DNA from 2 places in the Sporanaerobacter sp. genome. Region 2 is predicted to be linked to the other one. Evidence: riboswitches for the same ligand, from Rfam matches in the RefSeq annotation. Region 2 holds a riboswitch; the other holds the start of a gene.
What was found. Region 2 has a riboswitch for thiamine pyrophosphate ahead of thiE (thiamine phosphate synthase). Riboswitches for the same ligand answer to the same signal wherever they lie in the genome.
Positions count from the first base shown of each region.

Region 1: another riboswitch for thiamine pyrophosphate. It lies ahead of thiT (energy-coupled thiamine transporter ThiT); the one in region 2 lies ahead of thiE (thiamine phosphate synthase).

Region 1 covers NZ_CP181252.1:2,203,811-2,209,394, forward strand. Annotated here, with positions in the region: gene ACFWUA_RS11095 (Asp23/Gls24 family envelope stress response protein) at 1-144, opposite strand, end outside; gene rpmB (50S ribosomal protein L28) at 354-545, shown strand; gene ACFWUA_RS11105 (hypothetical protein) at 585-761, opposite strand; gene ACFWUA_RS11110 (thiamine diphosphokinase) at 862-1,497, opposite strand; gene thiT (energy-coupled thiamine transporter ThiT) at 1,518-2,060, opposite strand; TPP riboswitch at 2,140-2,240, opposite strand; gene rpe (ribulose-phosphate 3-epimerase) at 2,285-2,932, opposite strand; gene rsgA (ribosome small subunit-dependent GTPase A) at 2,934-3,812, opposite strand; gene pknB (Stk1 family PASTA domain-containing Ser/Thr kinase) at 3,828-5,584, opposite strand, start outside.
Region 2 covers NZ_CP181252.1:196,616-202,199, reverse strand. Annotated here, with positions in the region: gene ACFWUA_RS01030 (polysaccharide deacetylase family protein) at 1-1,007, shown strand, start outside; gene ACFWUA_RS01025 (putative heavy metal-binding protein) at 1,073-1,393, shown strand; gene ACFWUA_RS01020 (DUF4179 domain-containing protein) at 1,427-2,710, opposite strand; gene ACFWUA_RS01015 (RNA polymerase sigma factor) at 2,703-3,224, opposite strand; TPP riboswitch at 3,372-3,480, shown strand; gene thiE (thiamine phosphate synthase) at 3,548-4,570, shown strand; gene thiC (phosphomethylpyrimidine synthase ThiC) at 4,571-5,584, shown strand, end outside.

The DNA of each region.
Region 1 (5,584 bases), 260 kb from region 2:
CATTTCAAAAAATCCATCAGTTGCATTTTTACTGGCCATTCCCACAATACCATAACATTCCATAGCTGAAAGTCCTGCAATAGTTGCTACAACATTATCATCTATACTAACAGAACCAAGGTTAGTTTTAAATTTACCTGGCATATAAATCTCCTCCTTAATTTTTATTTGCTTATGCTTATATTTTACCTTATTGTATTAAATAGTTCAACTATTGGCAATTTAAGTTTTTATATTCAAATCTATATTGCAATAATCTTACCTATTGTGTTAAAATATATTGTGTTATCTTATGTAAATATATGTACTGTTTTAAATAATATTTGCAACAGTCATTTAAGGAGGTGTTTTATATGGCTAAATATTGTGAAGTATGTGGAAAAGGAAAAGTCTATGGAAATCAAGTGACTTTCTCAAATAAGAAAAACAACAGAACTTGGGCTCCCAATGTTAGAAGAGTTAAAGCTATTGTAGATGGTTCGCCAAAAAGAATTTATGTTTGTACAAGATGCCTTAGATCTGGAAAAGTAACTAGAGCACTTTAAAAAAGAGGGCTTCCAATGTCATACAAAGGAAGCCTTTTTTTATCCACATTTCATGATATATATTCCAAAAATCATTATTGCAAAGCCAATTAAAAATAGCCAAAAACTCATTGGAATAACTTTTGACATAATTAAAATTCCAATAAGCACTAAAATTACCCCTAATATTTTTTTATTTGAATATTTACGAAAGTGTCTTTTCCAAGTTTTTTTCATAAACACCACCTCATAAATAACTTATACTACATATTATTCTTTGATTAATAGTTAGTTCCAAAAATAAGATGGTTCATGAAAAAAGTCATTTTTTAGAGGCTTAATCTTTAGATACGATAACGAGGCAAGTACCATCTAAAACTTCTATAATTCCCTTTTCTTCTACTATTTGATTGCTAACTCCTAAAGTAGAAGAAAATTCAAATAAAACTTCATTTGTTTCATACAAAAATCCTTTTAAGGTTACTCTAGCACCATTAGAATTAATAGGAATTACAGAAACAAAAGTTCCTTCTTCCCTGTTTAATTCTAAAACACTATTAGTTATATAAATTGTATTTTTATCATCAACTATTATGCCTTTTATGTGCTTTTTAAGTAATTTATTTAATAAGTATACATTAGCCAGTGTATGATCAATTCTTGAACCTGTAACACCCATAAAGATAATTTCATCTATTCCTTTATCTATTAAATATTCAATTGCTAACTCTGTATCTGTATAGTCTTTATGAGTACTATATTTCAGTATAGGAACATTTTTAATATTTATAATGTTTAAAGTCTCATCTTTTATAGAATCTAAATCGCCAACTACTAAATCTGGTATAAGTCCAATTTGAGCAATATGATTTGCCCCTCCATCAGCACATACAATCATATCTACACTTTCAGCAATAGATTTTAACAAATTTAGATTTGAAATTTCACCATTTGATACAATAAGTCCCGTCATGAGAATCCTTCCAATTTCATTTATTTTTTAATATTACTTAAAGGTTTCCATAGTAATATTAATATTATAGTAGAAATAATACACTCTGGCAACAAGTAACTACCATTGTATATAGCTGAATAAACCCAAGGATTTTGTTCTCCTGCATATTCGGCAAAAAATATAACACCAGAAAGTAAATGTGAAATAAATCTACCACCTATAGATAATAATACCCCTAAAATCGTTAAAAAATAACTTTGCTTATCCATACCCTTATTATCTAATTTAGCAATACCAGCAAGTCCTAAAAATCCAAAAGCAATTGGATAATCTAAAAAAAACTGTATAGGATAATATACTTGAGGATCAAGAATACATTGCACCACTCCATATAAACATCCTACAAGTATACCAGGTCCTACTCCCCATCTCATAGCAAAAATCATAATTGGGATCATACTCCCTGCTGTTACCGAACCTCCTTGAGGCATTTTAAATAATCTGACATAGCTCAATAATGTTGCTAATGCAATCATTATGCCTCCTTCGGCAAGCATTTTTACATTCCATTTCTTTTCCATTTTTTCATCCTCCTATAAATAAATATAATTAATTAAAAAATTAAACCCATTACCTGAAATAAGGCAATGGGTTTGTATGCAAACTAACAAATCACTTCCCTCCGCTAGTATTACCTAGTTCAGGTTCAAGGGTCGGAACTTTAGTTCCCTCTCAGCCAAAAGGCTCCCCCAGTGTTACTTATTAAATTCAATTTAATTGTATCACAAATAACTAAAAATGTACATTAAATATTCTTAAACATATTTGTGCGCTCAATAACATCTTCTGCACCATAAATTCCTGAACCAACAACTAATATATCCACACCTAAATCTATAATTCCCTTTGCATTATCTAATTTAACTCCTCCATCTACTTCTATTTCAATATCTAAATTGTTGCGATCTATTATTTCTCTTAATTTTTGTATTTTTCTTTTCATGGCTGGTATGAAAGATTGCCCACCAAAGCCTGGATTTACTGTCATTATCAATACCATATCAATATCCTCAAGAACATATTCAATACTTTCAAGTGAAGTAGCAGGATTTAATGCCACACCCACTTTTTTGTCATAACTTTTTATATATTGAATAGTTCTATGTAAATGTGTGCTAGACTCTGCATGAACAGTGATGATATCCGCACCAGCCACTACAAAATCTTCAATATACCTTTCTGGTCTATCTATCATCAAATGTACATCAAAAGGAACTTCTGTGACAGCCTTAATTTTTTTAATAACTGGTGGTCCAAAAGTAATATTAGGAACAAAAATACCATCCATAACATCTAGATGAATAAAATCTGCTCCTCCTTCTTCAACCTTTCTTATTTCTTCTTTTAAATTGCTGAAATCCGCTGATAAAATAGACGGTGAAATTTTTGCCATATCAGTACCTCCTAATACTTTTTATCTCATCTACAAAACTCAAATAATTCTCATATCTAATTTTTGCTATATTCCCTTTTTCTACTTGTCTTTTTACTTCACATTCTGGCTCACTTATATGCATACAACTATTAAATCTACACATATGGCTATATTTTTTAATTTCTTTAAAATAGCATTGTACATCTTCTACATTTTGAATAAAGTCAATATTTAAAGAACTAAATCCTGGAGTATCTAATATATATCCTCCAATATCTAATTCCATAAGCTCCACATGTCTAGTAGTATGTTTGCCTCTTTTAGTTTTATCACTTATTTCACCAGTTTTCAATTCTAATCCTGGCTGAATTTTATTTATCAAAGAAGACTTTCCTACACCTGAGGGCCCAGCAAAAACTGTTATATTGCCCTTAAGAATACTCTTAAGTTCTTCAACTCCCTTAAGGTTTTTACAACTTGTAGTTATTACTCTATATCCAGCTTTACTGTATATATCAATAAAATCATTAATTTTTGATTTTTCTTCCAAGTCAACTTTATTAAACACAATTGTTATATTTAAATTTTCTTTCTCTGCCAATAGCAAAAACCTGTCTAATAACCATAAATTTGGATTGGGATTTTTTATGCTCATGACAATTACAGCTTGAGTAACATTTGAAACTGGAGGCCTGTGAAGTTCTGTTTTCCTTTCCAATATCTCCTCTATATAACCTGTTTTATCTACGGTTTTTTCTCTGATTATAACTTTATCCCCAACAAGGGGAGTAATATTTTTCTCTCTAAAAACTCCCCTTGCTCTACATTCATATATACCATCTGAAGTTTTTACATAATAAAAGCCGCCAATACCTTTAACGATAATTCCTTCTAACATATATTCCTCCCGATTTTATTGTTTGCCATAAGTACCACCATAATTGCCATCAAAATATACATCAAACTTTGCATTTGGCTTTCCTCTAACAGGAATAACTAAAGTTTCTTCAGTTACATTATGCACTTGATTATATACTTGTTCAGTCACACCATCTTGTATTCTAAATACCTTAACTTCTGTTTGACTCCTGTCTTGAGGAAGGCTGACATTAAGATTCATAGGTATTTCTTCGTTTTGATTTTCATTATTCTTTTCTTCTTCTTTTTTCTTTTCTGGTCCATCGCTTATATATATATCAACTACAGTATTTTCTTCTAATTCTGTTCCACTTTCATAGCTTTGCCATATAACTATACCTTTTGGAACTTCATCATTAAATTGAGGCTCAACTTTGCCTAATACCAGTCTATTTGCTACTATTGCCCTTTTAGCTTCAGTTTCATTCATTCCAACTAATTTAGGCATAATAGTCATTTTCTTTTCTGGACCCTGACTCACAACTAATTTCACTTTGGTTCCTTCTTTTACTTCTTCATAAGGCTCAGGATCTTGACTTATAACTATATTCCTAGGAATTTTGTCATCATTTCTAAATTCAACATCTTCATCTAAATTTCTTTCTTTTAACAATAAGCTAGCTTCATTGATATCTTTATTTATCAAATTTGGAACTTTAGCTAGTTTTCCACCTTTACTTACCTTCACTTTAATTGGATAATTCTTCTTAACAACTGTACCTGGTTCTTCACTTTGATAAACAATCTTATTTTCTTCAAATTCGCTATTATATACTGTATCTTCTATCTCAAATTTAAGACCCATTCCTTCAATTTCTTCTCTAGCTTTATCCACATCCCATCCTACAATGTTTGGAACTGTTATCTCATTTGATGAAAAAACATCTTTAAATTTATAAATTCCAAAAAATAACCCCGTTGCCAATAAAAAAGCTAGAAATACTGCCCAAAAAACTGCCTTTTTTCCTCCATTGTTGTTACTTTTATTGGCTTTCTTTTTCTTTGGTCTAGTTCTCATTTCTTCATTTTCTCCTTCATCTTTAACTATAGGTATAATCCTAGTAGTAGAATCAAGTGTATTTGTGTCATCTACAAAATTCATATCTTCCTTAGAATATTTTACTTTTCTCAAATCTTTTAAGAGTTCGCTAGCATTTTGATATCTTTCATTTTGATTTTTCCTAACGCATTTCATTATTATATGTTCAATATTTTTAGGCACACTACTATCAATTGTCGTAGGTGGTACAATTTCTTCTTGTACATGTTTTAGTGCCACTGATATAGGACTTTCACCTTCAAATGGTACTTTCCCAGTTATCATTTCATACATCACTATTCCAAGAGAATAAATATCAGATTTTTCATCTGTAAATCTCCCTCTAGCTTGTTCTGGAGAAAAATAGTGTACAGAACCAATTACAGTAGAAGTATTAGTCATAGTACTCGCATTAGCAGCCCTTGCAATGCCAAAATCAGTAACTTTAATTCTACCATCTTGTGTAACCATAATATTGTGAGGTTTTATATCTCTATGGACTATATGGTTTCTATGTGCATGTTCCAATGCTTCTGCAATTTGGATTGAATAGTCTATTGTTTCTTTAGCAGTCAATTTTCCATTTTCATCAATAACTTCCTTTAAAGTTCTTCCATCTATATATTCCATAACAATATAATAAATATCATCTTCCATGCCAACATCATAAATACTCACAATATTAGGATGTGATAAACTGGCAGCAGCTTGAG
Region 2 (5,584 bases):
ATTCAAGAGGATATAAAATTAAACAAAGAAAGAGACAGAGGAAAAAAAGAAGATTTTTAGTGTTTACGTTTTTAATTGCATTTATTCTATTTATAGGAATAGGTATTGATATAGGAAACAAACTAGTGATGAAATCTGCTGAAGCAGAAGAAGTGGAGCTAAAAAAGGAAGAAGTAAAAGAGGGAAAAGAGGAATTAAAGATTCCTGCCGAAAAAAAAATAGCATTGAAGGAAGTAAAAAAAGAGGACAAGCCCAAAGATAAGCCTAGAGAAAAAACTGAAGTGAAAGAACAGACGACTACGGTCAATACAAATCAAAACAATATTAAAGAAGAGGAAAAAAATTCCAAAGAAGAAAATGAGAAAAAAGAAGATGTAGTCGAAGAAGCTCCAGTTGAAGAGAAAATCAATGAAAATAAAAAAATAGCTTATTTAACTTTTGATGATGGACCTTCAAAAAATGTCACCCCTCAGATATTAGATATATTGGATAAATACAATATCAAGGCAACTTTTTTCACCATTGGCTATTTAGCAGAACAAAATCCAGAACTGGTAAAAAGAGAGTATGAAAGTGGACATGCTATTGGAAATCATACTTATTCTCACAATTATAAATATGTATATAAAAGTACTGACAATTTTATTGCAGACTTGGACAAGGCGGAAAAGGTTCTAAAAAGTATATTGGGAGAAGATTTCAAGACAAATGTCATTAGATTTCCGGGAGGATCTCACGGAGACAAGAAAAAACCTTTTGTAAAAGCTGTAGAAGCTAAGGGAATTTCATATGTTGATTGGAATGCACTAAATGGAGATGCAGAAGGACACAATATACCAAAAGATAAACTAGTCCAAAGATTTAAAAGTACTGCAAAAGGAAAAAATAAGCTTATAATACTCATGCATGATGCAGCTGCTAAAAAGACTACAGTTGCTGCACTTCCTGAAATTTTAGATTATTTGATAAGTCAAGGATATGAGTTTAGAATATTTGATGGAAAGTGAAAAATTGAATGGTAAATTAGTTATATTATAGGGTATAATTAAATAAAATATATAGAGGTGATTATATGATAATAACTACAACACCGAGTATTGAAGGCAAGAAAATAGTAGAATATAAGGGAATTGTATTTGGAGAAGTGGTTTCTGGTGTCAATTTTTTAAAGGATTTTGCAGCTGGGCTTAGCAATTTCTTTGGTGGAAGATCTAGTTCTTATGAGGGCGAATTGATAGAAGCTAGAGAAGCAGCTATAAGAGAGATGGAAAATAGAGCTGCTCAAATAGGAGCCAATGCAGTAGTTGGAGTTGATATAGACTATGAAGTATTAGGTCAAGGTGGAGATATGCTCATGGTGACAGCTTCAGGAACAGCGGTAATAGTTGAATAAATAAAAAATCAGACAAGATTTATTGTCTGATTTTTATTTGTCATAGGAGTATATAATGTCATTATAATATTTTTTATATTTGATTTTTTCAATATTAAGCTTTAAGTCTTCTCCAGTTCCTTGAAATTTAAGGGTTCTAGTATGATTTTCTGATTTCTCCGGTATAGTTTCAACAAGTTCTACTTTTTTTCCATCCATATATAAATATACTTTGCTTAATGATGTGTTTTTATCTGTGGTAATAGTTATATAGGTATTGCCTTCTTTTTCGTATATATTGTTTATCTCAATATCTTGACCAAGAATTTTTATATCTTTAGAAGTATTTTTAATTAGATGAATGTTTTCATGTACATCATATTCTCCAGAAAAAGATATAAGTTTTAATTGCAAATTTTTAGTATCTGTTGGTATCGCATCAAATCTAGCATCAAAGTTGATTCCTTTGATATCTGTAGATATTCCAGAGCCTTCCCATGCAACTTCTTTCCCATCGGCTATCAATGCCATTTCAATATCATTTGGCATAATCCTATTTTTATTTATATGATCTAAACCTAGTTCTATGATATTTTGGATTTGTCCTTTAACAATTGTAGTAGTAGGTGAGGCTATTAAAGATTTCACTTTTATGTGTCTTTGATCTAATTTAATTTTTTTATTTAATGATATTTTTAAGCTTTTTCCTACAGCTTGATTTCTATCTATTTTAAATTTAATGTCTCCATATTCTATATCTCCATTTTCATGGGTGTAGCTTAAATTTATTTTCATGGTTTTCTCAGAGAGTTTAGGAGCTTCATGAGTTGAAATAACCCATTTCATCTCTGTATTGTTTTTATTTGCATCTCCAGAACCACCATAAGTAAATAATTTGTCCTGCATATTAGTTATGCTAATATGCGTATTTGAATCAACATCCATTACATTTCCATCAGGAGAATATAAAGTATAAAACATGACCATAGTGTTATCATCAAGCATTATGGAATCTAAAGTAAATTTTACACCATTAGAAAAAGTATGAGATTTGTCTATTGTTTGCCCTTTTCCCAATTGATTTAATTCTTTAAGGGTACCATTCATTACATTTTCATATCCAATCAACTTCTTGCTATAAAAGGCCAATGTGTCCATATTATATCCTAAAAGCAAAACTGCCAATATCAAGGCAGCGACTCTACCTTTAATATTTTTTTTCTTTTTATTTGGAATACTTTCTAAAGCAGAGTGTAGTGCTGATTCTATATCTGTAGGTATTTCCAAATCATCTATTTCTTTTTTTCCTTCATACAAAAGTTTTTCAACATCATTCAATCGAATCACCTCCAATGGATTCTCTCAATTTTTCTATTCCAATGCTAATTCTTGATTTGACAGTTCCTATAGGAATTTTAAGTATTTCAGATATAGTTTTATAATCTAAATCAAGAAAATATTTAAGCCTAATTACTTCTTGTTGTTTTTCACTTAGTTTAGAAAGATGTTTTTCTAATACTATTTGATTTTCAGATTTGTCATAGGTTTCATATTGGGCTTCGGCTTTTATTTCATCTAAAGGGATTACTTTGTTATTTTTTTTTAATTTGTTTTTACATAAATTGACCAATATGGTTTTACTCCAACTATAGAAGGATTCTTCTTTTTTTAGTTTTGACATGTTTTCATACAGTATAACAATCATGTCTTGCATAGCATCTAATGCATCATCTTTGTTTTTCATATATACATAAGCTAATTTATAATAATCAGCTTCATGTGCCATAACAAGTTGCAACAGGGCTTCTTTATCCCCTTTTTTTGCTTTTTTAATTAACAATTCTGTTTCCATTTTCTCACCTACCTATATATAAGAGTATTATATACTACAAAATGTTCATTTTATATTTTTAAAAATAAATATAGTTGCAATATTGTTAAAATATATTTTACATATTAAGTGTTAAGTGATATGATGAAGATGTAAATAAAAATTGAATAATCAATCAAGGGGTGCTTATAGTGATAGGCTGAGATAGGAATGTTATTCCTGACCCTATGAACCTGATTTGGGTAATTCCAACGGAGGGATATGTTTTTTTATGCTTATTTTGAATAAAAACTGTATGCATCTGTTGGCGTACAGTTTTTTATTTTTTGAAAGGAGGGTTGAAGATGGAAGTATATAGGATAATTGATGCAAATATAAACAGGGTTTCAGAAGGAATTAGAGTCATAGAAGATATAGAAAGATTTGTATTTGAAAATAGAGAAATTTCCAAAGAACTTAGAGATATTCGCCATTTGGTCAGAAAAAGTTTTAAAAGTCCTGAACTTTTAAGAAATAGAAGTTCAAATACAGACATAGGATTTCAAATATCTCAAAAGAGTACATTGGACAAAAAGGAGGATATTGAAACTTTACTTATATCAAATTTTAAAAGAGTAGAAGAAGGAATTAGAAGTATTGAAGAATGTTTGAAAATTTTAGGGCATTATGAAGAATCAAAGATATATGAACAAATTAGATTTAAAGTATATGGTTTGGAAAAACGTGTTTTTTCTAATACATTGCCTGATACATGCATCTATGGAATCACAGGAGAAGAATTTTCGAAAGGAAAGAAAAGTATTGAAATAGTAAGAGAAATGATTGAATCAGGTATAAAAATTATTCAGTATAGGGAAAAAGACAAATCAAAAAAAGAGAAATATAAAGAATGCAAAATTATACGAGAGATGACAAAAAAAGCAAATGTTACTTTTATTGTCAATGATGATGTGGATATAGCTATGCTAGTTCAAGCTGATGGTATACATGTGGGACAAGATGATATACCTATTGAGGAGATAAAGAAGATTGCTCCAAATATGATTGTAGGTGTTTCAACTCACAACAAAGAACAAGCTATAGAAGCAGTGGAAAAAGGTGCAGATTATATAGGAGTTGGACCAATATTTGATACTTTTACAAAGAAAAATGTAGAGAAATCGGAAGGACTTAAGTATTTAAAATGGGTTTCAGAAAACATAAGTATTCCCTATGTAGCTATTGGAGGAATAAAAAAAGAAAATATATTAGATGTAAAAGCTCATGGAGGAAAGTGTTTTGCAATGATATCAGAACTAGTTGGTTCTATAAATATGAATGAAATGGTTTTATCCATAAAAAAAATATTGAATGAGGAGGAATTTTAAATGAATTATACAACACAAATGGATGCTGCAAAAAAAGGTATCATCACAAAAGAAATGGATATAGTAGCTAAAAAAGAAAATATGGATGTTGAACTTTTAAAAAAGGGCATAGCTAAAGGCAAAATAGTTATACCAGCTAATAAAAATCACAAATCTTTAAATCCAGAGGGAATAGGAGAGGGGCTTAAGACTAAGATAAATGTCAATTTAGGTATTTCTAGAGATTGTCCAAATGTAGATAAGGAACTTGAAAAGGTAAAAGTAGCAATTGATATGAATGTAGAAGCTATAATGGATTTAAGTTCCTTTGGAAAGACTGAAGAGTTTAGAAGAAGGTTGATTGCTCTTTCTCCAGCTATGATAGGTACTGTGCCTGTATATGATGCAGTTGGATTTTATGACAAGGAACTAAAAGATATAACATCTAAAGAATTTTTAGATGTAGCTAGAAAACATGCTGAAGATGGGGTGGATTTTGTCACGGTTCATGCAGGCATAAATAGAAAGACTGCTGAAGTTTTCAAGAAAAATAAAAGAGTCACAAATATAGTATCTAGAGGAGGGTCATTGCTTTATGCATGGATGGAACTAAATGACAAGGAAAATCCTTTTTATGAATATTTTGATGAACTTTTAGATATATGTGAAGAGTATGATTTGACATTGAGTTTGGGAGATTCTTTGAGACCAGGAAGCATAGCAGATGGAACTGATGCTTCACAGATAGAAGAACTTATTGTACTTGGAGAATTGACTAAAAGGGCTTGGGAAAGAAATGTACAAGTCATGATAGAAGGACCGGGTCATATAGCTATAAATGAAATAGAGGCCAATGTTTTATTGGAAAAGAAATTGTGCTATGGGGCTCCATTTTATGTCTTGGGACCAATAGTTACAGATATAGCACCGGGATATGACCATATCACCAGTGCTATTGGAGGAGCAATAGCTGCAAGTGCTGGAGCAGATTTTTTGTGTTATGTAACTCCAGCTGAACATTTGAGACTTCCAGAT